4 regions of the Streptomyces sp. DG2A-72 genome follow, and region 1 is predicted to be linked to each of the others. Evidence: riboswitches for the same ligand, from Rfam matches in the RefSeq annotation. Region 1 holds a riboswitch; each other region holds the start of a gene.

Region 1 (5,632 bases):
ACATTTTTTACAGAGACAGCTCTGCCGAGGAGGGGTTCGTCATGACCCGACCGTCCGCCCGCCATGTCCTGCCCGAGTTCACGGAGCGCACCAGCTTCGGGAAGAAGACGATGGACCCGTACTCGAAGCTGCTGGAGGAGCGGATCGTCTTTCTCGGCACCCCGATCGACGACACCTCGGCGAACGACGTGATGGCGCAGTTCATGCACCTCGAGTACCAGGACCCCGACCGGGACATCTCGCTCTACATCAACTCCCCCGGCGGCTCCTTCAGCGCGATGTCGGCGATCTACGACACGCTGCAGTACGTCACCTGCGACGTGGAGACGATCTGCCTGGGCCAGGCGGGCGCGTCCGCCGCCGCGCTGCTGGCCGCGGGCACACCGGGCAAGCGGTTCGCGCTGCCGGGCGCGCGCATGGTGATCCATCAGCCAGGGCTGCCCGAGCCGATCGAGGGACAGGCCACCGACCTCGCCATCCACGCCGAGGAGTTGATGCGGATCAGGGCCCGCCTGGAGGAGATGCTCGTACGGCACACCGGGCGCACGCGCGAGCAGGTGAGCGCGGACATCGAGCGGGACAAGATCCTCACCGCGCAGCAGGCCCTGACCTACGGGCTGGTGGACCGGATCATCCCGAGCCGCAGGTCCACCATGGCTCCGCCCACGGGGAGGTGACCGCCGGTGCTCCCACCCGAACTCCCGCCGCTGCCCGCTCTCACGCGCGCGGAGGGTGAGTTGATCGACCGTTACCTCGATGTGGTCGACCTGCTGGGCCGGATCAACCCGGCACACCACGGGGACACCTACCGCGGACTGCGCGCCGCCCAGGCGTTGGTGTCCAAGGCGACCGAGCTGCGCGACGCACTGGCGCTGATGCACCAGCGGGGCGAGACCGAGCTGCACGCCCCGACGCTCACGCGGGCGCTGCGCGTGCTGGACGGTGAGCGCCGGACGGCGCGCGTCATCGTGCCGCCGCGCTCCGACAGTTGACGCACAGTTGACGCACCCCGCCTCCGGTCCGGGGGGTTCGCCACCGCGGCGAGACGTCCGGAGCGGAGCTCAAACGGACCAAATGACGTACCCCTGTTCGGAGTAGATGTTTGTCGTTTTTTGGGATCGCCGGGGTTGCGCAACCCGCTTGCCTCCGGGGCGGATGAGAGGTTTTCGCGCTGGTCCGGGGGTCCGCGGGGCCCTCGGCATCCACCCGAACACAGGGGTGTCCACCCGAACGGGTGAGTGGTGAGTAACACCACAAATCCCCGATTCCATTGGGTTTTTCGCTCACCCGTGAGTGAAGATCCCTGTCTGACGACAAGCCCCCGCCACAGCGGCGGGGCGGTCCGGGCGGACGCCGAGTCCTGCCGCCGCCCGGATGACCGGTCGACAGAAGTGGATCGGCAGGAGTGGAGGACCCAAGCACGACGGGTCGCCGGAACGGTCACGCCATGACCGGGCCGAGCAGCCCTTGGGGTGAAGCCGCGTCAGCGGCCGGGCAACTTCGCCAGCCCGAATCCGACAGGTCATCCTTCACAGGCGGCTGACGAAGGGTTGCGCATGACTGCGCTCAATCGTGTCCCGTCGCTGATGGCCCGAGCCGGTACGGCCTCGGCCCTCACCCTGGCCGCCGTGGGCGGCTCCGTCGTGGCGCCGGGTCTCTCCTCGGAGGCCGCGGCCGCGACTCCGGCGACGAAGGCGCTCCAGGTCGCGGCTTCCAAGAAGGGCTCGCCGTACAAGTACGGCGCCACGGGGCCGCGCCGGTTCGACTGCTCGGGGCTGACGCTGTACTCGTACAAGAAGGCGGGCAAGAGCCTGCCGCGGACGGCGGCTCAGCAGTACAACAAGACCCGCCACATCTCCGCCAAGAGCCGCAAGGCCGGAGACCTGGTGTTCTTCCACTCGGGCTCGAACGTGTACCACGTCGGCATCTACGCCGGGAAGGGAAAGATCTGGCACTCCCCGAAGACCGGGGACGTCGTGAGGCTGCAGAAGATCTGGACCAAGAGCGTCTGGTACGGCCGCGTCAAGTGACCTGAGCGACGCGGTGGCGGCGCCCTGACGCGCCGCCACCGCGTCATCCCAGCGGTTCGAGAACGAGCACCACACCAAGGCCGTCACCGCGGCCGGCGGCGCCGCGATGTCCCTCAGCTGCGGGCAGTCGTGCAGCTCTTGAGGCAGGACCTCGAGCTCACGCACACCTACGAGCCCGCCCAGCTGCCCCGCTGCGGTGCACGCCCCGGTCGTCCGCCGGAGCGACGAGACCGCACCCGCCGCGGACGTCTTCCGGGCCCTGCCGCGCCCCGTTCGGGCGGGCCCGACACACGTGATCTCTAAGGGTCCTGCTGTACCGCCGTCGTCGTCACGGGCCGCGCCGGTACCGTCCACGGCAGTTGGACGGAGATCGTCTTGCCGCCCTCCCGGGTGGGCCGGATTCTCAGCTTGCCGCCGAACTCTGCAGTCAGCCAGCGGATGATCACAAGCCCGCGGCCGTTGTCCTGCTGGACGGCCGCGGGCAGACGTTTGGGAAACCGCGGATGGCTGTCGGTGACGCCGATGCGCAGCTGTTCGTCACGGTCGAGTTCGATGTCCACCGTGAAGGTGGGTGACTGCCCGAACGTGTGCTGTACGGCGTTGGTGGCGAGCTCGGAGACGATGAGGCGGATGGTGTCGGCCAGTTCCGTGTCAGCCGGCAGTCCCCATTCCGCCAGGGTGCCGACCACGTAGGTGCGGGCGGCGGAGACCGAGGCGGGATCGCTCGGCAGAGTGACGGATGCTTCCAGATGGTCTGCCATGGCGACGTCGTCCCTTTCCCACGGGACCGCAGTCCGACACGGAGCGGAGGGTTCGAGTACGGTCCCGGACTGGTGCTTCGTCGCCAGACTGCCATCACCGGGCCGGTCACGGGTGCGATCCACCAAGATATGCATATATCTGTCGCTCGAAGCGGTGAACTCTGCGACGGCAGACCGTATTTGGGCGGCCCGGAAGGAGTAAGGAGGAGCCCATGCAGCACGGTCCCGCGGTACGCCGCCGAAAACTGGGCGCCGAATTGCGCACGCTGCGCACCGGCGCCGGGCTCACGAGCGGCGAGGCGGCCCGGCTCGTGGGCTGGCACCAGTCCAAGGTGAGCCGCATCGAGACCGGCGCGAGCGGGGTGAAACCGGCCGATGTGCGGTTACTCCTGGACGCCTACGGAGTGGCGGATCCTCAACTGCGGGAGTTACTCCTGGTGTTGGCGGGACAGGACGACAGTGCCGGGCGGCACCACTGGTGGCATGCGTATCGGGGCGTGCTGCCGCCGACGTACCGGGATTTCATCAGCCTGGAATCCCAGGCCAGCGCGATGCGCACGCTGGAGACCTCCGTCGTTCCGGGGCTGTTGCAGACGCCGGAGTACGCGCGGGCGGTGACCCGGGCCGCGGTGGGCGGACTGGACGAGGACGCCGGGGACCGGCTGGATGCGCTGGTGGAAGTGCGCCTGGCCAGGCAGGACGTGCTGCGCTCGCGGCCGCCCCTGGTGCTGAGCGCGGTGCTCGACGAGGCGGTGCTGCACCGGGAGATCGGCGGGCCGGACGTCATGGCACGGCAGCTGGAGCGGCTGATCGAGGCGGCGCGCTACCCCCAAGTGCGGCTTCAGGTCCTGCCGTTCGCGGCCGGTGCCCACATCGGCATCACCGGGCCTTTCGTTATCTTCTCATTTTCGAGCACTTCTGATCTGGATGTGGTTGTTCTGGACCACTTGACGAGTAGCCTCTACCTCGAGCGGAAAGAAGACCTCCGGGCCTACACCGAGGCCTTCAACACCCTTCAGTTCCACGCCCTTTCGCCCGAGGACTCGTTGGACTACATCGCCGGGATAGGTGCCGGCGTGTAAGGAGGCACCATGTCTGCACTGCCTCGGAACGTGACTTCCAGTACTCAACTGCACGGTGTGCAATGGCTGCGCAGCAGCTACAGCACCGGAGCGAACAACTGCGTCGAGACGGCCCGGCCGCTTTCCGGCCCCGGGGCCGGGCTGCTGGCCGTACGCGACTCCAAGGACCCGGCCGGACCCGCGCTGCTCTTCTCCCCCGAGAGCTGGGCGGGATTCACGGCCGCGTTACGGTGATCGCCCGCACCTCGCGACCCCTCTGCATCAGTTCGCGCGACGCACGGCCATGTCACGCCGACTCATGGTCGCGTCTCGCCGATCACTCCCACAGCACGCTCGATCTGCTCCTCGGAGAGGTCCGCGCGGGCGGTGAGCCTCAGCCGTGAGATGCCGTCGGGCACGGAAGGAGGACGGAAGCAGCCCACGGCGAGACCTGCCGTACGGCACTCGGCCGCCCACCGCACGGCACCCTCCGGGGACGGCGCGCGCACGGAGACGACCGCGGCGTCCGGACGTACCGCTTCCAGACCCGCGGCGGTCAGGCGTGTGTGGAGTTCGCGTGCCACCGCACGCGCCCGCGCCGCCCGCTCCGGCTCGCGGCGCAGCAGCCTGAGCGCCGCCAGGGCCGCTCCCGCCGCGGCGGGGGCCAGGCCCGTGTCGAAGATGAACGTGCGGGCCGCGTTGACCAAGTGCTCGATGACCCGGGCGGGTCCGAGGACGGCGCCGCCCTGGCTGCCGAGCGACTTGGACAGCGTGACCGTCACCACGACATCGTCGGCGCCCGCGAGTCCCGCGCCGTGCGGGGCGCCGCGCCCGCCGTCGCCGAGGACGCCGAGACCGTGGGCGTCGTCGACGACCAGACCGGTGCCGTGCTCCCGGCATGCCGTCGCCAGCTCGGTCAGCGGGGCGGCGTCGCCGTCGACCGAGAAGACCGTGTTGGACACGGCGACGGCGGGCCCCTCATGCGTCCGGAGTGCCTTGCGTACGGCGTCCGGGTCGGCGTGTGCGACGACCTGGGTGGTGCCGCGGGCCAGCCGGCAGCCGTCGATCAGCGAGGCGTGGTTGCCGGCGTCGGAGACGATCAGTGAGCCGTGCGGGGCCAGCGCGGTGACCGCGGCGAGGTTGGCCGCGTAGCCGGAGGAGAACACCAGGGCCGCCTCGAAGCCGCAGAAGTCCGCCAGCTCGCGTTCCAGTTCGGCGTGGAGCGCGGTCGTGCCGGTGACCAGCCGGGAGCCGGTGGCGCCGCCGCCCCAGGTGCGGGCCGCGGAGGTGGCCCCCTCGACGACCTCGGGGTGGCGGGCCAGGCCCAGGTAGTCGTTGCTCGCGAGGTCGAGCAGCGGCGAGTCGGCGGGGCGGGGGCGCAGGGTCCGTACCAGTCCGGCGCGGCGGCGCAGCTCCGCCTGTTCGTCGATCCAGCCGAACGCCATGACTCCTCCGGGGCTTTTGTAGGCAGTGCACAGACACTAGTCGCACGACCAGCCGCCCAGGATGTGGCAATACCCACACCTTGAACCGCCTCTGTTGTCCGATCTCTCCTTGGCCCGGGGCGGTTCCGTAGGACAGGATCGGACCTCATGGACCTGCTGAACACGCTGGTGGACAAGGGGCTTCGGCGCGAGCTGCCGACCCGCGAGGAAGCACTGGCCGTCCTCGCCACCTCCGACGACGACCTGCTCGATGTGGTGGCCGCGGCCGGCAAGGTACGCCGGCACTGGTTCGGCCGACGGGTGAAACTCAACTACCTCGTCAACCTCAAGTCCGG
Region 2 (5,632 bases), 2.8 Mb from region 1:
GAGGTCGAGGGCGGCTTCGATGTCGGCGCGCATCGCCGCGATCTGCTCCTCACCGGGCGGGTCGGACACGACGCCGTCACGCACGAGGTGCCGCTCCGTCATCCGCACACAGCCGACGTCCACAGAGCGCGCGGCGCGCACGTGCTCCTCCCCCACGACGAACTCGGTGGAGCCGCCCCCGATGTCCACCACGAGGTACGGCTTGTCGAGGTGATCGCTCCCCGCAAGCTCCTTCGTCGCCCCCGTGAACGAGAACTCCGCCTCCTGATCGCCGGAGATCACCTCGGGCTCCACCCCGAGAATGTCCAGCACCCCCCGCACGAACTCGTCCCGGTTCTCGGCGTCCCGGGAAGCGGAGGTGGCCACGAACCGCAGCCGCTCCGCCCCGTGCTCCTTGATGATCGCCGCGTACTCCCGGCACGCCGCAAACGTCCGCTCCAACGCCTCCGGCGCAAGCCGCCCGGTCCGATCCACCCCCTGCCCGAGCCGCACGATCGTCATACGCCGGTCCAGATCGACGAGTCGACCGCTCTCCGGGTCCACGTCGGCGACGAGAAGCCGGATGGAGTTGGTACCGCAGTCGATGGCGGCGACGCGGGTCACTGCTCGTCCTCCTTCGGCGCCGTCACACACGCCCCCTTGCGCCACCACTCCGGCAGCATCGCGATCGCCTCGTCGCCGAGCGGATTGACACCAGGCCCCGCGGCCAGCGAGTGCGCGACAAGCACATGCAGACACTTCACCCGGTCCGGCATCCCGCCCGCGCTCGGAAAGCCCTTCAGCTCATCGATCTCGTCCCGGCGCCGGATGTAGTCCTCATGCGCGGAGCGATACGCGACGGCCAGCTCCGGGTCGGTCTCCAGACGCGCCGTCATCTCCTTCATGACGCCGTTCGCCTCGAGCGTGCCGATCGCCGACGCGGCCTTGGGGCACGTCAGGTAGTACAGCGTCGGGAAGGGCGTCCCGTCGGGCAGTCGCGGCGCCGTCTCCACGACGTCCGGCTGCCCGCACGGGCACCGGTGCGCGATGGCACGCAGCCCGCGCGGCGGACGCCCGAGCTGCTGCTTGAAGGCCTCGACGTCCGCGTCGGTGGGCTCGGTGCGCGGAGTGGACGGCGGGGGCTTTTCCATGCTCGTACGACATTCTCTCTGTCAGTTCACTGGCCGGAGGCGTCGGACTTGTCGACCCCGTCCCAGACATTCAGGTACCAGGGACGGTCCGCCGCCCCGGTGTCGGCGCGCGACTGCTTCGCCGCGCGCGGGTCGACCACGATGAACCCGGTCTCCCCCGGCATCACATAGTGCAGCCGCTGCCGGATCTGCTGCTGGGCGTACGCGTCGTCCTGCCAGCGCGCCTTCAGGTCCCGCAGCTGCTCGACCCGCTGCTGGGCCTGCTGCTTCTGCTGCTCCAGATCGGCGATCTCGGCGCGCTGGGAAACGTACTGCCTTATCGGATAGGCGAGGGCCACGACCAGCGAGCACAGGACGAGTGCCAGCAGCGCCGCGCGGCCGGTCAGCCGGGAGCGGCGGGCCTGGCGTTTGGTCTGGGACCGGTAGACACGGGCCGCCGTCTGCTCGCCGAGCAGCCGGATCCTGGTCGCGGTGGAGAATCGGTCCCGGTCCTTGACGGCCATGACCCACCTCCCCTTCATACGTGCGTACGTCCCCGCACACGGTACGGGACCGAGTACGGGGACGTACGTACGACGCTGCTCTAAGGCCTGTGTCAGTCCTTGAAGCGGGGGAAGGCGCTACGACCGGCGTAAACCGCCGCGTCGTCGAGGATCTCCTCGATGCGCAGCAGCTGGTTGTACTTGGCGACGCGGTCCGAGCGGGCCGGGGCGCCGGTCTTGATCTGACCGCAGTTCACGGCGACGGCCAGGTCGGCGATGGTGACGTCCTCGGTCTCGCCGGAGCGGTGGGACATCATGCACTTGAAGCCGTTGCGCTGGGCCATCTCGACGGCATCCAGGGTCTCGGTCAGCGAGCCGATCTGGTTGACCTTGACCAGCAGGGCGTTCGCGGAGCCCTCCTCGATGCCGCGGGCCAGGCGCTCCGGGTTGGTGACGAAGAGGTCGTCGCCGACGATCTGGACCTTGTCGCCCAGCTTCTCGGTGATGGCGTTCCAGCCGGCCCAGTCGTCCTCGTACAGCGGGTCCTCGATGGAGACGAGCGGGTACGCGGAGACGAGCTCCTCGTAGTACTCGGTCATCTCGGCGGCCGAGCGGGACTTGCCCTCGAACTCGTAGCTGCCGTCCTTGTAGAACTCGGACGCGGCGACGTCGAGCGCGAGCGCGATCTGCTCGCCGGGGACGTAACCGGCCTGCTTGATGGCCTCGATGATGAGGTCGAGCGCGGCGCGGTTGGACTCCAGGTTCGGGGCGAAGCCGCCCTCGTCGCCGAGGCCGGTGGACAGGCCCTTGGTCTTCAGCACCTTCTTGAGGGTGTGGTAGACCTCGGCGCCCCAGCGCAGGGCCTCGGAGAAGGTCTCCGCGCCGATCGGGGCGATCATGAACTCCTGGATGTCCACGTTGGAGTCGGCGTGCGAGCCGCCGTTCAGGATGTTCATCATCGGCACCGGCAGCAGGTGCGCGTTCGGGCCGCCCAGGTAGCGGAAGAGCGGGAGGTCGCTGGCCTCGGAGGCGGCGTGGGCGACGGCGAGGGAGACGCCGAGGATGGCGTTGGCGCCGAGCGAGCCCTTGTTGTCGGTGGCGTCCAGGTCGAACATCGCCTGGTCGATCAGGCGCTGCTCGGTGGCGTCGTAGCCGACCAGCTCCGGGCCGATCTGCTCGATGACGGCGAGGACGGCCTTCTCGACACCCTTGCCCTGGTAGCGGTTGGGGTCGCCGTCACGCAGCTCGATGGCCTCGAAGGCGCCGGTGGACGCACCGGAGGGAACGGCGGCACGACCCGTGCTGCCGTCGTCGAGGCCGACCTCGACCTCGACCGTGGGGTTGCCTCGGGAGTCCAGGATTTCCCGGGCTACGACGACGTCGATGGACGGCACGAGCATCTCCTTCGTGGATGTGACGCGGTTTAGCAGGACCGCAGCGGCTCTGCGAGATGAGCCTAACCGGCTCCGGGCGATCAGCCACCGGGTCACCCACCCGATGGACAGAACCGAGAGTAAATTGTTTCTGAACGGAACAAAAAGTGGGGCGGACGTGGGGCAGAAAAAAGCCCCGTCCCGGTGCGTACGGGGGAATGACGCACCGGGGCGGGGAGCCGAAGGCTGGATATCACTTCAGGTGCAGCTGCTGACCCGGGTAGATGAGGTCGGCGTCCGCGACGATGTCCTTGTTCAGCTGGAACACCTTGTGCCAGCCGCCCTTGACGCCGTGCTCCTCGGCGATGGTGCTGAGGGTGTCGCCCTTGACGACCTTGTACTCGCCGTCACCCTTCTTGACCTTCTTGCCGGTCGGGGTGGTGACGGTCTTCTTGGTGCTCTGCTCAGGCGCGGGGCGCTCGGCGGAGCGGGAGGCCGACTGCTGCTCGCTGGAGCGCGTGGTGGTCTCGTTGCTCTGGTTCTGCGAGGAACCGCTCGACGAGGAGCCGTTGTACGAGGCGCCCGACAGGCCGGTGCCGCAGTTCGGCCAGGCACCCTTGCCCTGGCCCGCGAGGACCTTCTCGGCTATCTCGATCTGCTGGGCCTTGGAGGCCTGGTCGGCGGTGGCGGCGTACTGCGTGCCGCCGTACGCCGCCCAGGTGGAGGCGGAGAACTGCAGACCGCCGTAGTAGCCGTTGCCGGTGTTGATGGACCAGTTGCCGCCGGACTCGCACTGGGCGACGGTGTCCCACTCGGAGGCGGTGGCGGCGGAGGCGTTGCCGGCCACCATCAGCGGGGCGGCGACGGCGGCACCGGTGACACCGGCGATGGCGATGGCGCGAGTGGCCTTGGACGGGCGGCGGTGCTTGCCCTTGCCGGAAAACAGCATGCTTGGATCCCCTCACCGACGCCTGCGAGGTGAGCTGTCGGGTTCGGGCCGGTTGAGTTGCCCGGCCATGTCTCGTACGAGGCTTTCGTCCCGTACGGGGCACGGCTTCACCCCAAGCCGCTCGGTCAACTGACCGGCGCGGCGCTTACCTTGGGTCCCCCGCTCCTGCCTACGGCGCTGTTAAGCGACGACTGTTCCCGTGCGGCCACTGGCAGGATTCGGCGTTGTGGCAGCCGGGGCTCGTGTTGACGAGCGGTGATGACCGTAGACACGCGATCCGTGGAATTTCAAAGACGATCAGGGCTTCTGAGACTCATCCCACACTTTCACTAAACCGGACATTCGGCGCGAAGCGGTGCGTCAACTACCGTTGGTTTTCGCCCGTTTCGACACCGACTCCGAGGGTCTGACCGGGGATGATGAGGTCCGGGTCGGCACCGATGGTTCCCTTGTTCTCGGCGTAGAGCGCGCGCCATCCGCCGTTCAGCTCAAGGGAGTCGGCGATGGTGGTGAGAGTGTCCCCGGTGCGGACGCTGTAGGAGGCGTGACGGCCGGAGGTGTCGGCACGTCCCTCACTCTCGGCCTCGTCCGCGCTGGCGCCCCGATGCTTGCCGGTCCCGGTGCCGGTGTCCGTAAGGTACGAAGAGCCGCCGCTCTGGACGGACTTGTCCGTATCATCACCCTCGGTCGAACCCGTGGAGGAGCTGGCGGAATCCCGTGAGGCACTCGGGCTAGATTCGGCGGATGTGTCTGACTTGGCCGAGTTGTCCGCCGCATCCGACGGCTCATCCGACGGCTCGTCAGACGGAGACGGAGAGGACGGCGAAGGGGAGGACGAGGAAGGGGAGGGCGAGGTGGACGACTCCGAAGATGAGGATGACTCAGGCGAGTCGGACAAACCGGATGAGTCGGAGGAAGTGTCGGGCGAGGTGGACGGTTCGGCCGATGCCTCGCCCGCCAGGCCCGTGTCGACGTTCGCCGAGCGGGAGTCCTCACCCAGACCGTGGAGCAGTCCGCATGCGGGCCACGCGCCGGCGCCCTGGTCCGCGAGGATCTTCTCGGCGACGGCTATCTGCTGGGAACGGCTGGCCTGGTCGGCGCTCGGGGCGTAGTCGAGGCCGCCGTACTGCTCCCAGTCCTCCTGGGCCAACTGCAGGCCGCCGAAGAACCCGTTGCCGCTGTTGGCGCTCCAGGCGCCGCCGCTCTCGCACTCCGCGACCTTGTCCCAGGTGCTGCCGTCGGCCGCGCTCGCGCCGCTCGCACCGAGGAGGGGGATGGCGATGGCGGAGCCGGTCACTCCGGCCGCGACGAGCAGGGCCGGGGCCTGACGGGGGCGACGGTGACGACCGTTCCCGGAGAGCATGCGGGGGCCTTTCGCGAGACAGCAGGGACCGGCGCGGCGGGTGAGGCTGGGGGGCCGCGCTGATCCGTGAACGTATAGGCAGCCCTTCACTTGTCACAAGTTAATGCCGCGTAGATCACGTGAAGATCACAGACTTGAGGTTCTGTCGCCTTTGGCTGCTTTCGAAGAGATGCGCCCCGTGATCTCAAACGGCGGGACAAGCGGCTCACGCTGGACCGGTGTGCCCCCACCACGGAGGTTCAGATGGTTCACGAGGACAGGCCAAAATCCTTTTGTGAACCATGTGTTCTCCCTGTCCTTGGCGAGCGCCCACGGCCCGTACCGCTCGGGAAGCT
Region 3 (5,632 bases), 6.7 Mb from region 1:
ACGGCACGCGCGCGTGCGACGCGGCCGACCTCGCGCTCACCGTCCTCGGCGGCGGTGAGTCCTCCCGCCTCTACAACCGGCTCGTACGACGCGACCGTACGGCCGTCGCCGCCGGATTCGGCCTGCTGCGGCTGGCCGGCGCGCCCTCCCTGGGGTGGCTGGACGTGAAGACGTCCGGTGACGTCGAGGTGCCGGTCATCGAGGCCGCCATCGACGAGGAGCTCGCCCGGTTCGCCGCGGAGGGCCCCACGGCCGAGGAAATGGAGCGTGCCCAGGCCCAGTTGGAGCGCGAGTGGCTGGACCGGCTCGGCACGGTCGCGGGCCGCGCCGACGAACTGTGCCGGTACGCCGTCCTGTTCGGCGACCCGCAGCTCGCCCTCACCGCCGTCGGGCGGGTGCTCGAGGTGACCGCCGAAGAGGTCCAGGAGGTTGCCAAGGCGCGCCTGCGGCCCGACAACCGCGCGGTGCTCGTGTACGAGCCGACCGTCCCCACGGAGACCGTCGAGGAACCCACCGAAGACCTGGAGTCCGCGGCGACCGTGGAAGCCACCGACGAGAACGAGGAGGCGGCCAAGTGACCGAGCTCGCCGCTATGGAATTCCACCCCGAGCCCCGGGCCGGCGAGGCCAGGCCGTGGGCGTTTCCGGCCCCCACGCGCGGGACCCTCGACAACGGCGTCACGGTCCTGCGCTGCCACCGCCCCGGCCAGCAGGTCGTCGCCGTGGAGGTGCTCCTGGACGCACCGCTGGAGGCCGAACCGGCCGGCCTCGACGGTGTCGCCACGATCATGGCGCGGGCCTTCTCCGAGGGCACCGACAAGTACTCCGCAGAGGAGTTCGCCGCCGAGCTGGAGCGCTGCGGAGCCACCCTCGACTCGCACGCCGACCACCCCGGCGTCCGGCTCAGCCTGGAGGTCCCGGCCTCGCGGCTGTCCAAGGCGCTCGGCCTGCTCGCCGACGCCCTCAGGGCGCCCGCCTTCGCGGACAGCGAGGTCGAACGGCTCGTCCGCAACCGCCTCGACGAGATCCCGCACGAGCTGGCCAACCCCTCCCGCCGGGCCGCCAAGGAGCTGTCCAAGGAGCTGTTCCCGGCGGACTCGCGCATGTCGCGTCCGCGCCAGGGCACCGAGGACACGGTCGAGAACATCGACTCCGCGGCCGTCCGTGCCTTCTACGAGAAGCACGTGCGTCCCGCCACGGCCACCGCCGTGGTCGTCGGCGACCTCACCGGCATCGACCTGGACGCGCTGCTCGGCGAGACGATCGGCGCCTGGACCGGCTCACCCGCGCAGCCGCGCCCGGTGCCGCCGGTGAGCGCCGACGACACCGGCCGCGTCGTCATCGTGGACCGCCCCGGTGCCGTCCAGACGCAGCTGCTCATCGGCCGCGTCGGTGTCGACCGGCACGACCGCGTGTGGCCCGCCCAGGTGCTCGGCACGTACTGCCTCGGCGGCACCCTCACCTCGCGGCTGGACCGCGTCCTGCGCGAGGAGAAGGGCTACACCTACGGAGTGCGGGCGTTCGGGCAGGTCCTCAGGTCCGCCCCGGACGGCTCGGGCGCCGGGATGCTCGCCATCAGCGGCTCCGTCGACACCCCGAACACCGGTCCCGCCCTGCAGGACCTGTGGACGGTGCTGCGGACACTCGCCGCCGACGGGCTCACCGACGCCGAGCGCGATGTCGCCGTGCAGAACCTGGTCGGTGTGGCGCCGCTGAAGTACGAGACCGCCGCGGCCGTCGCCAGCACGCTGGCCGACCAGGTGGAGCAGTACCTGCCGGACGACTACCAGGCCACGCTGTACCAGGAGCTCGCCGCGACCGGCACCGTCGAGGCCACCGCGGCTGCCGTACGCGCCTTCCCGGTGGACCGTCTGGTGACGGTGCTCGTGGGCGACGCGGCGCAGATCAAGGAGCCGGTGGAGGCCCTCGGCATCGGTCAAGTCACCGTCGTGTCCGCCGAGTAGGGCCGCGGAGAGGCGAACCCTCGGGTTACGCGCGCGGGGAGCCCCGGTGACGGAAGCGTCACCGGGGCTCCCTTATGTCCGAATTACGGGAGAGGTTGCCTGTCTGGCCTGTGGCATGCGCTACAAAAGCCGTGATCCGTTTGGGGATTGAAAGATGTCCCGTTTAGCGTCTTCCGGGCTGTCCGTCAGGCACTGCGCCGCACCCGCGGCACCGGACAGTCATCGCCGAGTCCCCAGACGGCGCGAGCCAGGGGAGCCGGGGACCCACATGTGCAGTCCCTGGGGTGAATCGGACGCCCGCGCGTGCCGCGAGGGGGTCCGTAGGAGACCTTCCTGCTCCGAACCCGTCAGCTAACCCGGTAGGCGAGAAGGAAGGAAAGGACCAGCCACTACATGGCGTTCACCCGCGCCACCGGGAAGCACCGCCGTCCCAGCCGTATCCAGCGCACCACCGCTCGCGCGGCGGGCGTCGCGGCCCTCACCACCACCGGCGTCATCGGCACCCTGGCCGCCCCCGCACTCGCCGCCGAGCCGGCGGCCGAGACGACCGGCCTGATCCCGGTCCTCAGCAGCGCCGCCGCCGACCAGATCGCAGAGCAGGCCGCCGCCCAGCAGCAGGCCGCCGAAGAAGCCGCCGCCGCGAAGAAGGCCGCCGAGGCCAAGAAGAAGGCCGCGGCGGAGCGGGCGCAGAAGGCCCGCGAGGCCAAGGAGCGCGCCGCTCGCGAGGCCGAGCGCAAGCGCCTCAACAGCTACGTCCTGCCGATCACCGGCTCGTACGTCTCCACCGGCTATGGCGCCGGCGGCTCCCTGTGGTCCTCCGGCAGCCACACCGGCGTCGACTTCCACGCCGCCAGCGGCACCTCCGTCCACGCGGTCGGCCGCGGCACCGTCGTCGAGGCGGGCTGGGAGGGCTCGTACGGCAACCAGGTCGTGATCAAGATGAACGACGGCACGTACACCCAGTACGGCCACCTGTCGTCCATCGGCGTCTCGGTGGGCCAGAGCGTCACCCCGGGCCAGCAGATAGGCCTCTCCGGCGCGACCGGCAACGTCACCGGGGCGCATCTGCACTTCGAGGCCCGTACGACCGCGGAGTACGGCTCCGACATCGACCCCGTCGCCTACCTGCGCTCGCACGGCGTGAACGTCTGACGACAGACGTCTGAGCCCCCAGGCTCCGCCTCCCCAGGCCCCGGCTCCCCGAGCCGGGGCTTTCGGCCTTTCATACCCCCGGCTGTCCAAAAAATATCCATGGATTCCGGTCCGCCATCGGAAATTCCGGCTCATTGCCATAGAGTCACTGAACACGCGTCAATCGTCGACGTTTCACGGGGATTAAAGCGGAGGTCGGTCATGCGTATTCCGGCGCACTCGGTATGCACGGCGATCCGGGACGACATCGTCGCCGGTGTCTACGAGCGCGGCAGCCGGCTCACCGAGGAACTCCTGGCGCGCCGCTACGGCGTCTCGCGCGTCCCCGTCCGTGAGGCCCTGCGCACGCTGGAGGCCGAGGGATTCGTGGTGACCCGGCGGCACGCGGGCGCGTGCGTCGCGGAACCGACCGAGCAGGAGGCCGCGGACCTGCTGGAGATGCGCATGCTCCTGGAGCCGCTCGGCGCCTCCCGGGCCGCCCAGCGGCGCACCGAGGCGCATCTGAAGGTGCTGCGCGGCCTGGTCAGGCTGGGTCAGGAGCGGGCCAGGAGGGGCAACAGCGAGGATCTGCGCTCCCTGGGCGGCTGGTTCCACGAGACGCTCGCCCAGGCCTCCGGCAGCCCCGCGCTGACCTCGATGCTGACCCAGCTGCGGCACAAGATCGCCTGGATGTACGCCGTGGAGGCGCCGGCCAACCCCGTGGAGTCCTGGGCGGAGCACGGCGCGATCGTCGACGCGGTGGCGCGCGGTGACGGCGAGCGCGCGCGGGCGGTCACGGCGCAGCACACGGAGCGCTCGACGGTCGTGCACCGGCTGCGATTCGCCGTCCCGGGAGAGCGCACGGAGCGTGTGAGGAACTCGCAACATGCCGTAAACATGACGAGCCTGCGGCATTAACACAAGAGCCGTATACAAAGAGGGCCTAATTCGCGGGGGATTATTTCTGCTGCCCGCGATCGGAAAATGCGAAGGGCTCGCCCGGAAATTCGGACGAGCCCTTCAATTCTGCTACTCAGACGGTCTCGGGAAGCTCCTCGAGCCCCTCGGCGACCAGCTTCGCCAGCCGGTCGAGGGCGATGTCCGCGCCCTCGGCGTCGGAGGCGAGCACGATCTCCTCGCCGCCCTGGGCGCCGAGCCCGAGGACAGCCAGCATGGAGGCCGCGTTGACGGGGTTGCCGTCGGCCTTGGCGATCGTCACGGGGACCCCTGCGGCCGTGGCGGCCCGGACGAAGATGGAGGCGGGGCGGGCGTGGAGACCCTCGGCCCAGCCGACGTTGACGCGGCGCTCAGCCATGTGATGCTGCCCTTCAGGTGTTCAGGGTTGTCTAGACCAGTTTCCCATATCGTGAAGCAAGCCCGGAACTGTCCTGCGTCCCGTCCTTGAAGTGCCGTCGGACCGCGGCCTCGGCCCGACTCCCGTCCTCCACAGACTGCCTCGCGCCGTTGTCGTACGCGAGCCGTACTCTGGGCCCCATGCAGAGCGCGCCGGACCGGCACGAGTACCCCGCCCACTGGGAAGCCGACGTGGTGCTGCGCGACGGCGGCACCGCGCGCATCCGCCCCATCACCGTTGATGACGCCGAGCGCCTGGTCAGCTTCTACGAGCAGGTCTCGGACGAGTCGAAGTACTACCGCTTCTTCGCGCCCTACCCGCGTCTGTCCGCCAAGGACGTCCACCGCTTCACGCACCACGACTTTGTGGACCGGGTGGGACTCGCGGCCACCATCGGCGGCGAGTTCATCGCCACCGTACGCTATGACCGCATCGGCGCCGAGGGGCTGCCCGCGTCGGCGCCGGCCGACGAGGCCGAGGTCGCCTTCCTGGTGCAGGACGCCCATCAGGGGCGCGGTGTCGCCTCCGCCCTCCTCGAGCACATCGCCGCCGTCGCCCGTGAGCGCGGCATCCGTCGCTTCGCCGCGGAGGTGCTGCCCGCCAACTCCAAGATGATCAAGGTGTTCACGGACGCCGGGTACACCCAGAAGCGCAGCTTCGAGGACGGCGTCGTACGCCTGGAGTTTGACCTCGAACCCACCGACCGATCGCTCGCCGTGCAGTACGCGCGCGAGCAGCGCGCCGAGGGGCGGTCCGTGCAGCGGCTGCTGATGCCCGGCTCCGTCGCCGTCATCGGCGCCGGCCGCACCCCCGGCGGCGTGGGCCGCAGCATCCTCGGCAACATCCGGGACGCCGGGTTCACGGGCGGTCTGTACGCCGTGAACAGGGCCCTCCCCGAGGAGCTCAAGGACCTCGACGGGGTGCCGGCCTACCGCTCCGTGCGGGACATCGAGGGGCCCGTCGATCTCGCGGTCGTCGCCGTGCCCGCGGACCATGTCCCCGAGGTCGTCACCGAGTGCGGCGAGCACGGCGTGCAGGGGCTCGTCGTGATCTCCGCCGGGTACGCCGAGAGCGGTCCGCAGGGGCGCGAGCGGCAGCGGGAACTCGTACGGCACGCGCGCGCGTACGGCATGCGGATCATCGGCCCCAACGCGTTCGGGATCATCAACACGTCCGACGGCGTA
Region 4 (5,632 bases), 5.0 Mb from region 1:
ACCCAGGACCGTCGTCGCCGCCACGGCGGTGAGCGCGCCCGGCGTCGCCGCCTCCGCGACCCACCTCTCCCGCTGCCGCAGCAGCCGTACGGCGAAGTCCGCGGCCAGCCCCAGCCACGCCGCGCAGGCCACCGCGAGGGCGATACGGGACAGGACCTCGTACCCCGTCAGATGCAGACCGACCGACATGACGCCGGTCGCCATCACGGCGGCACCGGCCGCCGGCGAGCGCTGTGCCCACCAGGCGCGGAGGGGAGAGGGGCGGGGCATGGGCCCGATGGTAGGGAGCGGCACGCGCCCTGAGAGCGGGGCACGCGCGCGTGCGTACGGAAACCCCCTGTGCCGCGTCCCTGTCCCCTCAGGCCGGCCGTACCACGCTGTGGATCGACGACTCACCGTCGTAGTAGATCGACTCCTCGCGCACATAGGCCCCCGGCTTCGGTGCGTGGATCATCATGCCGTTGCCGATGTAGATGCCGACGTGGCTGATGTCGTCGTAGAAGAAGACCAGGTCGCCGGGTTGGGCGGCGGAGAGGGAGACGGTCGTGCCGGCGTTCACCTGGTCCCAGGTGGTGCGCGGGAGGGAGATGCCGGCGGCGTTCCAGGCGGCCTGGGTGAGGCCGGAGCAGTCGTAGGAGCCGGGGCCGGTGGCGCCCCAGACGTACGGCTTGCCGATCGTGGAGCGGGCGAAGGCGAGGACCTTCTCGGCCTTGGCGGCGTACGAGGAGTCGGCCACGGAGGTGTCGGAGGACTCCGACGTGCCGGTGCCGCTCTCCTGCTGCTGTTGCGCCGCCTCCTGGGCCGCCGCCTCCGCCGCGGCCTGCTGCCTGGCGAGTTCCGCGGCCTTGCGCTCGGCCTCTTGCTGCTTCTGCCGCTCGATCTGCGCGAGCCGCGCCTTCTCCTCGGCGGTCAGCTTCGACAGCAGCTCGCGCGCGTCGGCCAGCTTCTGCTGGACGGTCGTCTTGGCGGTCTTCAGGTCGCCCTGCGACTCGGTGAGCGTCTCGAGGCTCGCGGTGGCTTCCCGGCGCTTCTCCATCGTCGCGGACTGCTGCGTGACGAAGTCGTCGACCGCCTCCTTCTGACGGCCGGTCATCCGGCTCATCAGCTGGGTCTGGTCGAAGTAGTCCTGCGGGGTGTCCGCGAGCAGGAAGGTCGCCGTGTCGGGGGCGGAGGCGCCGGTGCGGTACTGGGCGGAGGCGAAGGAACCCAGTTCCTCGCGCGCCTCGTTGAGTTTCTGTGTGCGCTGCGCGACGTCGTCGAGGAGGGTGTCGACGCGCTTGCGCTGCTTGGTGGTCTTCTCTTTCGCCGAGTTGTACTTCTCGGTCGCCGACTCGGCCTGGCGGTAGAGGTCGCCGACCTTCTTCTCGACCTCTTCGAGACTCGGCTTGTCGTCGGCCGCGGGAGCGGCGTTGGCCGACTGGGACAGCAGGGCCACGGAGGTGAGGGCCGCCGTGGCGAGGGCGGGGGTCCGTATGCCTGCGACGCGCGAACCCGAAGGACGCGACTTGCGGTGCGACGCCAAGGGAGGCGACTCCTTCCATCTTCCGCCTACCGAGTTAGCTGTCGGGTTCGGGCGGGTGGTTCGGAAGGGTTGCCCTACGACCGCTTCCCGAGGGAAGTCCGGTCGATTCACCCCAAGTTCGGTGGGTCCCCGGCTCCGGTCCGCCCCGTGGGCGCGCCGGACTCGGCGGAGGCCGTACGGCCCGGCGACGTTCGCCGGTAGGGGTCGTGCGGCCTGGAGGAACGCTAGCCAACTCGTGTGGCCCCTGTGAAGGTTGATGGGCGATATGCCCGATACATTTTCGTGACCTTAGCCCAGGGCATCGCTCCCCGTGGTCAATATGGAGGGATCTGCGGCGAGTTGTTCGTATTTTGTCCGGAGTGGCCTCGTCCGCCCGCTTCGGGGCGGTAGCTTCCAGCCAGCCACGGTCGGGAGCCGTGGCGGCTGAGAGGGGGTACGGCCATGAGGAAACGCACCGCACTCGTCATCGCCACAGGAGTCGCACTCACCGCCACCGCGGGCATCGCACCCGCGAGCGCAGGCGCCGGACAGGACGGCCGCACGGGCGGCAAACCCGTCGTCCGCGTGATCGCGAAGGGCCTCGACAATCCACGCCAGCTGTCGTACGACCACGGGCGCCTGTACGTCGCCGAGGCGGGCCGCGGCGGCAAGAAATGCATCGGGGAGGGGCCGGAGGGCGAGACCTGCATCGGTCTCTCGTCGGCCGTCACCAAGATCTACTGGAACGGGGGTGCATGGAAGCACTACAGGGTGGTGCAGGGACTGCCCTCGGCCGCCGCCCCGGACGGAGGCTTCGCGACCGGCGTCGACGGGGTCTCCGCGCGGCACGGCAAGGTCTGGGGCGTGGAGACCTTCGCCCCGCCGGAGGCCGGAGTGCCCACGACCCCGCCCTGGAACAAGCTCGGCAAGCTGCTGAAGATCACCCACGGCAAGGCGAAGATCGCCGCGGACATCGCTGCCGTGGAGCTGAAGCACAATCCGCACAAGGCATCCGTGGAGTCCAACCCGTACGCCGTCCTCGCGCTCCCCGACGGCCGCAAGATCGTCGCGGACGCCGCAGGCAACGACCTGATCGAGGTCTCGCCGTCAGGCCGGGCCCGCCCCTTCACCGTCTTCCCGGACCACGACAAGAACCAGTCCGTCCCCACCTCCCTGGCGCTCGGCCCCGACGGAAAGCTCTACGTCGGCGAGCTCAACGGTGAGACCGAGAAGCCCACCGCGCGCGTGTGGCAGGTCGACCCCTGGACCGGCAAGATCCTCGGCTGGAAGTCCGGCTTCGGCTCGATCACCGGCCTCGCCGTCAACGACAAGGGCGACCTGTACGTCAGCCAGCTCTTCGCGGGCGTCGTCACCAAGGTCTCCCACGGCAAGCGGACGAACGTGAAGGTGCCGTTCCCGGCGGGCGTGGCCGTCGACCCGTACGACGGCAAGGTCTATGTCTCGGCCTGGTCCGTCGCCGACCGGGACGGAACAGATCTGGGGCAGGGGAAGACGCCGGGCGGCCAGGTCTGGAAGATCCTCGGCTTCTGAGCCGGCCGGAACTTCGCGGACCCGGAACTTCGCGAACTCTGAGACCCTTGGGGCTTTGGAAATCGGCGATGTTCTCAGGGCGGCGGCGGGCTGTCAGTGGGGCGCCCTAAACTCGGAGAGCGATGAGCAGCCTCTTTGACGACAGCTTCCTGGCGAACCTCCAGGCCCCTCGGGCCCATGCGGAGGAACCCCCGCCGCCGCCCGAGGACGATCATGTGCCGGAGCCGATTCCGGATGATCTGTTCGGCGGGAAGTTCGACGCGCCGCCGGACCGGGACGCGTACTACCGGGACGGCGCGCACCGCCCGGCGGTGGACCCGGCCGCGCTCCTGGACGGGCTGAACGAGAACCAGCGAGCGGCCGTCGTCCACTCCGGCTCCCCGCTGCTCATCGTGGCCGGCGCCGGCTCCGGCAAGACGCGTGTGCTGACGCACCGCATCGCGTACCTGCTCGGCGAGCGCAAGGTGCACCCCGGCCAGATCCTCGCGATCACCTTCACCAACAAGGCCGCCGGCGAGATGAAGGAGCGCGTCGAGCAACTCGTCGGCCCGCGCGCGAACGCGATGTGGGTGATGACCTTCCACAGCGCATGCGTACGCATCCTGCGCCGCGAGTCGAAGAAGCTCGGCTTCACGTCATCCTTCTCGATCTACGACGCCGCCGATTCCAAGCGCCTGATGGCCCTGGTCTGCCGCGACCTGGACCTCGACCCCAAGCGCTACCCGCCCAAGTCCTTCAGCGCCAAGATCAGCAACCTGAAGAACGAGCTGATCGACGAGGAGGACTTCGCCGCCCAGGCCACCGACGGCTTCGAGAAAACCCTCGCCCAGGCGTACGCGATGTACCAGTCGCGCCTGCGCGAGGCCAACGCCCTCGACTTCGACGACCTGATCATGACGACGGTCAACCTGCTGCGCGCCTTCCCGGACGTTGCCGAGCACTACCGCCGCCGCTTCCGGCACGTCATGGTCGACGAGTACCAGGACACCAACCACGCGCAGTACGCCCTGGTACGCGAACTCGTCGGCACCGGTGAGCACGATGAAGACGTACCGCCCAACGAGCACGACCTGCTCCCCGCCGAGCTGTGCGTCGTCGGTGACGCCGACCAGTCGATCTACGCCTTCCGCGGCGCGACCATCCGCAACATCCTCCAGTTCGAGGAGGACTACCCGGACGCGACGACGATCCTGCTGGAGCAGAACTACCGCTCCACCCAGACGATCCTCACCGCCGCCAACGCCGTCATCGAGCGCAACGAGTCCCGCCGCCCCAAGAACCTGTGGACCAACGCGGGCGCGGGCGCGCGCATCACCGGCTATGTCGCCGACACCGAGCACGACGAGGCGCAGTTCGTCGCCGAGGAGATAGACCGCCTCACGGACGCGGGCGACGCGAAGGCCGGCGACGTCGCGGTCTTCTACCGTACGAACGCCCAGTCCCGTGTCTTCGAAGAGGTCTTCATCCGCGTCGGCCTGCCCTACAAGGTCGTCGGCGGCGTCCGCTTCTACGAGCGCAAGGAGGTCCGGGACGTCCTGGCCTACCTGCGCGTGCTCGCCAACCCCGAGGACTCGGTCCCGCTGCGCCGCATCCTCAACGTGCCCAAGCGGGGCATCGGCGACCGCGCCGAGGCGATGATCGACGCCCTCTCCCAGCGCGAGAAGATCAGCTTCCCGCAGGCACTGCGCCGCGTCGACGAGGCGTACGGCATGGCCGCCCGGTCGACGAACGCGGTCAAGCGGTTCAACGTGCTCATGGAGGAGCTCCGTACGATCGTCGAGTCGGGCGCGGGCCCCGCGACCGTCCTCGAGGCCGTCCTCGAACGCACCGGGTACCTCGCCGAGTTGCAGGCCTCCACCGACCCGCAGGACGAGACCCGGATCGAGAACCTCCAGGAACTCGCGGCCGTGGCCCTGGAGTTCGAGCAGGAGGCCGGGGAGGGCGAGGCCGCGGGCGGACTCTCCGACTTCCTGGAGCGCGTCGCCCTGGTCGCCGACTCCGACCAGATCCCCGACGAGGACGAGGAAGGCGCGGGCGTCATCACCCTGATGACCCTGCACACCGCCAAGGGCCTCGAATTCCCCGTCGTGTTCCTGACCGGCATGGAGGACGGCGTCTTCCCGCACATGCGCGCCCTCGGCCAGACCAAGGAGCTGGAGGAGGAGCGGCGCCTGGCGTACGTCGGCATCACGCGCGCGCGGGAACGCCTCTATCTGACGCGGTCCGCCATGCGGAGCGCGTGGGGGCAGCCGTCGTACAACCCGCCCTCGCGTTTCCTGGCGGAGATCCCGGACCAGCACGTGGACTGGAAGCGGACCGGTCCCTCCGCGGCCCCGGCGGGCCCGGTGTCGGGCGTCGCCGCCTCGCTGTCCTCGTCCCGCTCCCGCTCGTCGGCATCGGGCGCCTCCGGCTTCGCCACGCGACGGACCTCGGAGAAACCGGTGGTCGCGCTGGCGGTCGGCGACCGGGTCACCCACGACCAGTTCGGTCTCGGCACGGTGATGGCGGTCAAGGGCACCGGCGGCAACGCGGAGGCCACGATCGACTTCGGCGACACCAAGCCGAAGCGGCTGCTGCTGC

The links. Region 1 has a riboswitch for cyclic di-AMP ahead of QQY66_RS06205 (C40 family peptidase). Riboswitches for the same ligand answer to the same signal wherever they lie in the genome.
Region 2: it holds a riboswitch for cyclic di-AMP, as region 1 does, so the genes downstream of both, QQY66_RS19450 (transglycosylase family protein) here and QQY66_RS06205 (C40 family peptidase) in region 1, are expected to answer to the same signal.
Region 3: it holds a riboswitch for cyclic di-AMP, as region 1 does, so the genes downstream of both, QQY66_RS37785 (M23 family metallopeptidase) here and QQY66_RS06205 (C40 family peptidase) in region 1, are expected to answer to the same signal.
Region 4: it holds a riboswitch for cyclic di-AMP, as region 1 does, so the genes downstream of both, QQY66_RS30045 (C40 family peptidase) here and QQY66_RS06205 (C40 family peptidase) in region 1, are expected to answer to the same signal.

What each region holds. Positions count from the first base shown of each region.
Region 1 is NZ_JASTLC010000001.1:1,290,219-1,295,850, forward strand. It holds gene QQY66_RS06195 (ATP-dependent Clp protease proteolytic subunit) at 42-677, shown strand; gene QQY66_RS06200 (hypothetical protein) at 684-992, shown strand; cyclic di-AMP (ydaO/yuaA leader) riboswitch at 1,352-1,553, shown strand; gene QQY66_RS06205 (C40 family peptidase) at 1,557-2,030, shown strand; gene QQY66_RS06210 (ATP-binding protein) at 2,330-2,791, opposite strand; gene QQY66_RS06215 (helix-turn-helix transcriptional regulator) at 3,004-3,873, shown strand; gene QQY66_RS06220 (DUF397 domain-containing protein) at 3,883-4,107, shown strand; gene QQY66_RS06225 (8-amino-7-oxononanoate synthase) at 4,170-5,297, opposite strand; gene bioB (biotin synthase BioB) at 5,445-5,632, shown strand, end outside.
Region 2 is NZ_JASTLC010000001.1:4,132,435-4,138,066, forward strand. It holds gene QQY66_RS19430 (Ppx/GppA phosphatase family protein) at 1-603, opposite strand, end outside; gene QQY66_RS19435 (DUF501 domain-containing protein) at 600-1,130, opposite strand; gene QQY66_RS19440 (septum formation initiator family protein) at 1,157-1,633, opposite strand; gene eno (phosphopyruvate hydratase) at 1,726-3,012, opposite strand; gene QQY66_RS19450 (transglycosylase family protein) at 3,239-3,934, opposite strand; cyclic di-AMP (ydaO/yuaA leader) riboswitch at 3,939-4,121, opposite strand; gene QQY66_RS19455 (transglycosylase family protein) at 4,299-5,297, opposite strand; gene QQY66_RS19460 (transposase) at 5,424-5,632, opposite strand, start outside.
Region 3 is NZ_JASTLC010000001.1:7,952,322-7,957,953, forward strand. It holds gene QQY66_RS37775 (pitrilysin family protein) at 1-578, shown strand, start outside; gene QQY66_RS37780 (pitrilysin family protein) at 575-1,963, shown strand; cyclic di-AMP (ydaO/yuaA leader) riboswitch at 2,177-2,343, shown strand; gene QQY66_RS37785 (M23 family metallopeptidase) at 2,357-3,115, shown strand; gene QQY66_RS37790 (GntR family transcriptional regulator) at 3,317-4,012, shown strand; gene QQY66_RS37795 (HPr family phosphocarrier protein) at 4,128-4,409, opposite strand; gene QQY66_RS37800 (bifunctional GNAT family N-acetyltransferase/acetate--CoA ligase family protein) at 4,589-5,632, shown strand, end outside.
Region 4 is NZ_JASTLC010000001.1:6,290,275-6,295,906, forward strand. It holds partial or broken gene QQY66_RS30040 (tellurite resistance/C4-dicarboxylate transporter family protein) at 1-270, opposite strand, end outside; gene QQY66_RS30045 (C40 family peptidase) at 359-1,522, opposite strand; cyclic di-AMP (ydaO/yuaA leader) riboswitch at 1,530-1,700, opposite strand; gene QQY66_RS30050 (ScyD/ScyE family protein) at 1,964-3,052, shown strand; gene pcrA (DNA helicase PcrA) at 3,175-5,632, shown strand, end outside.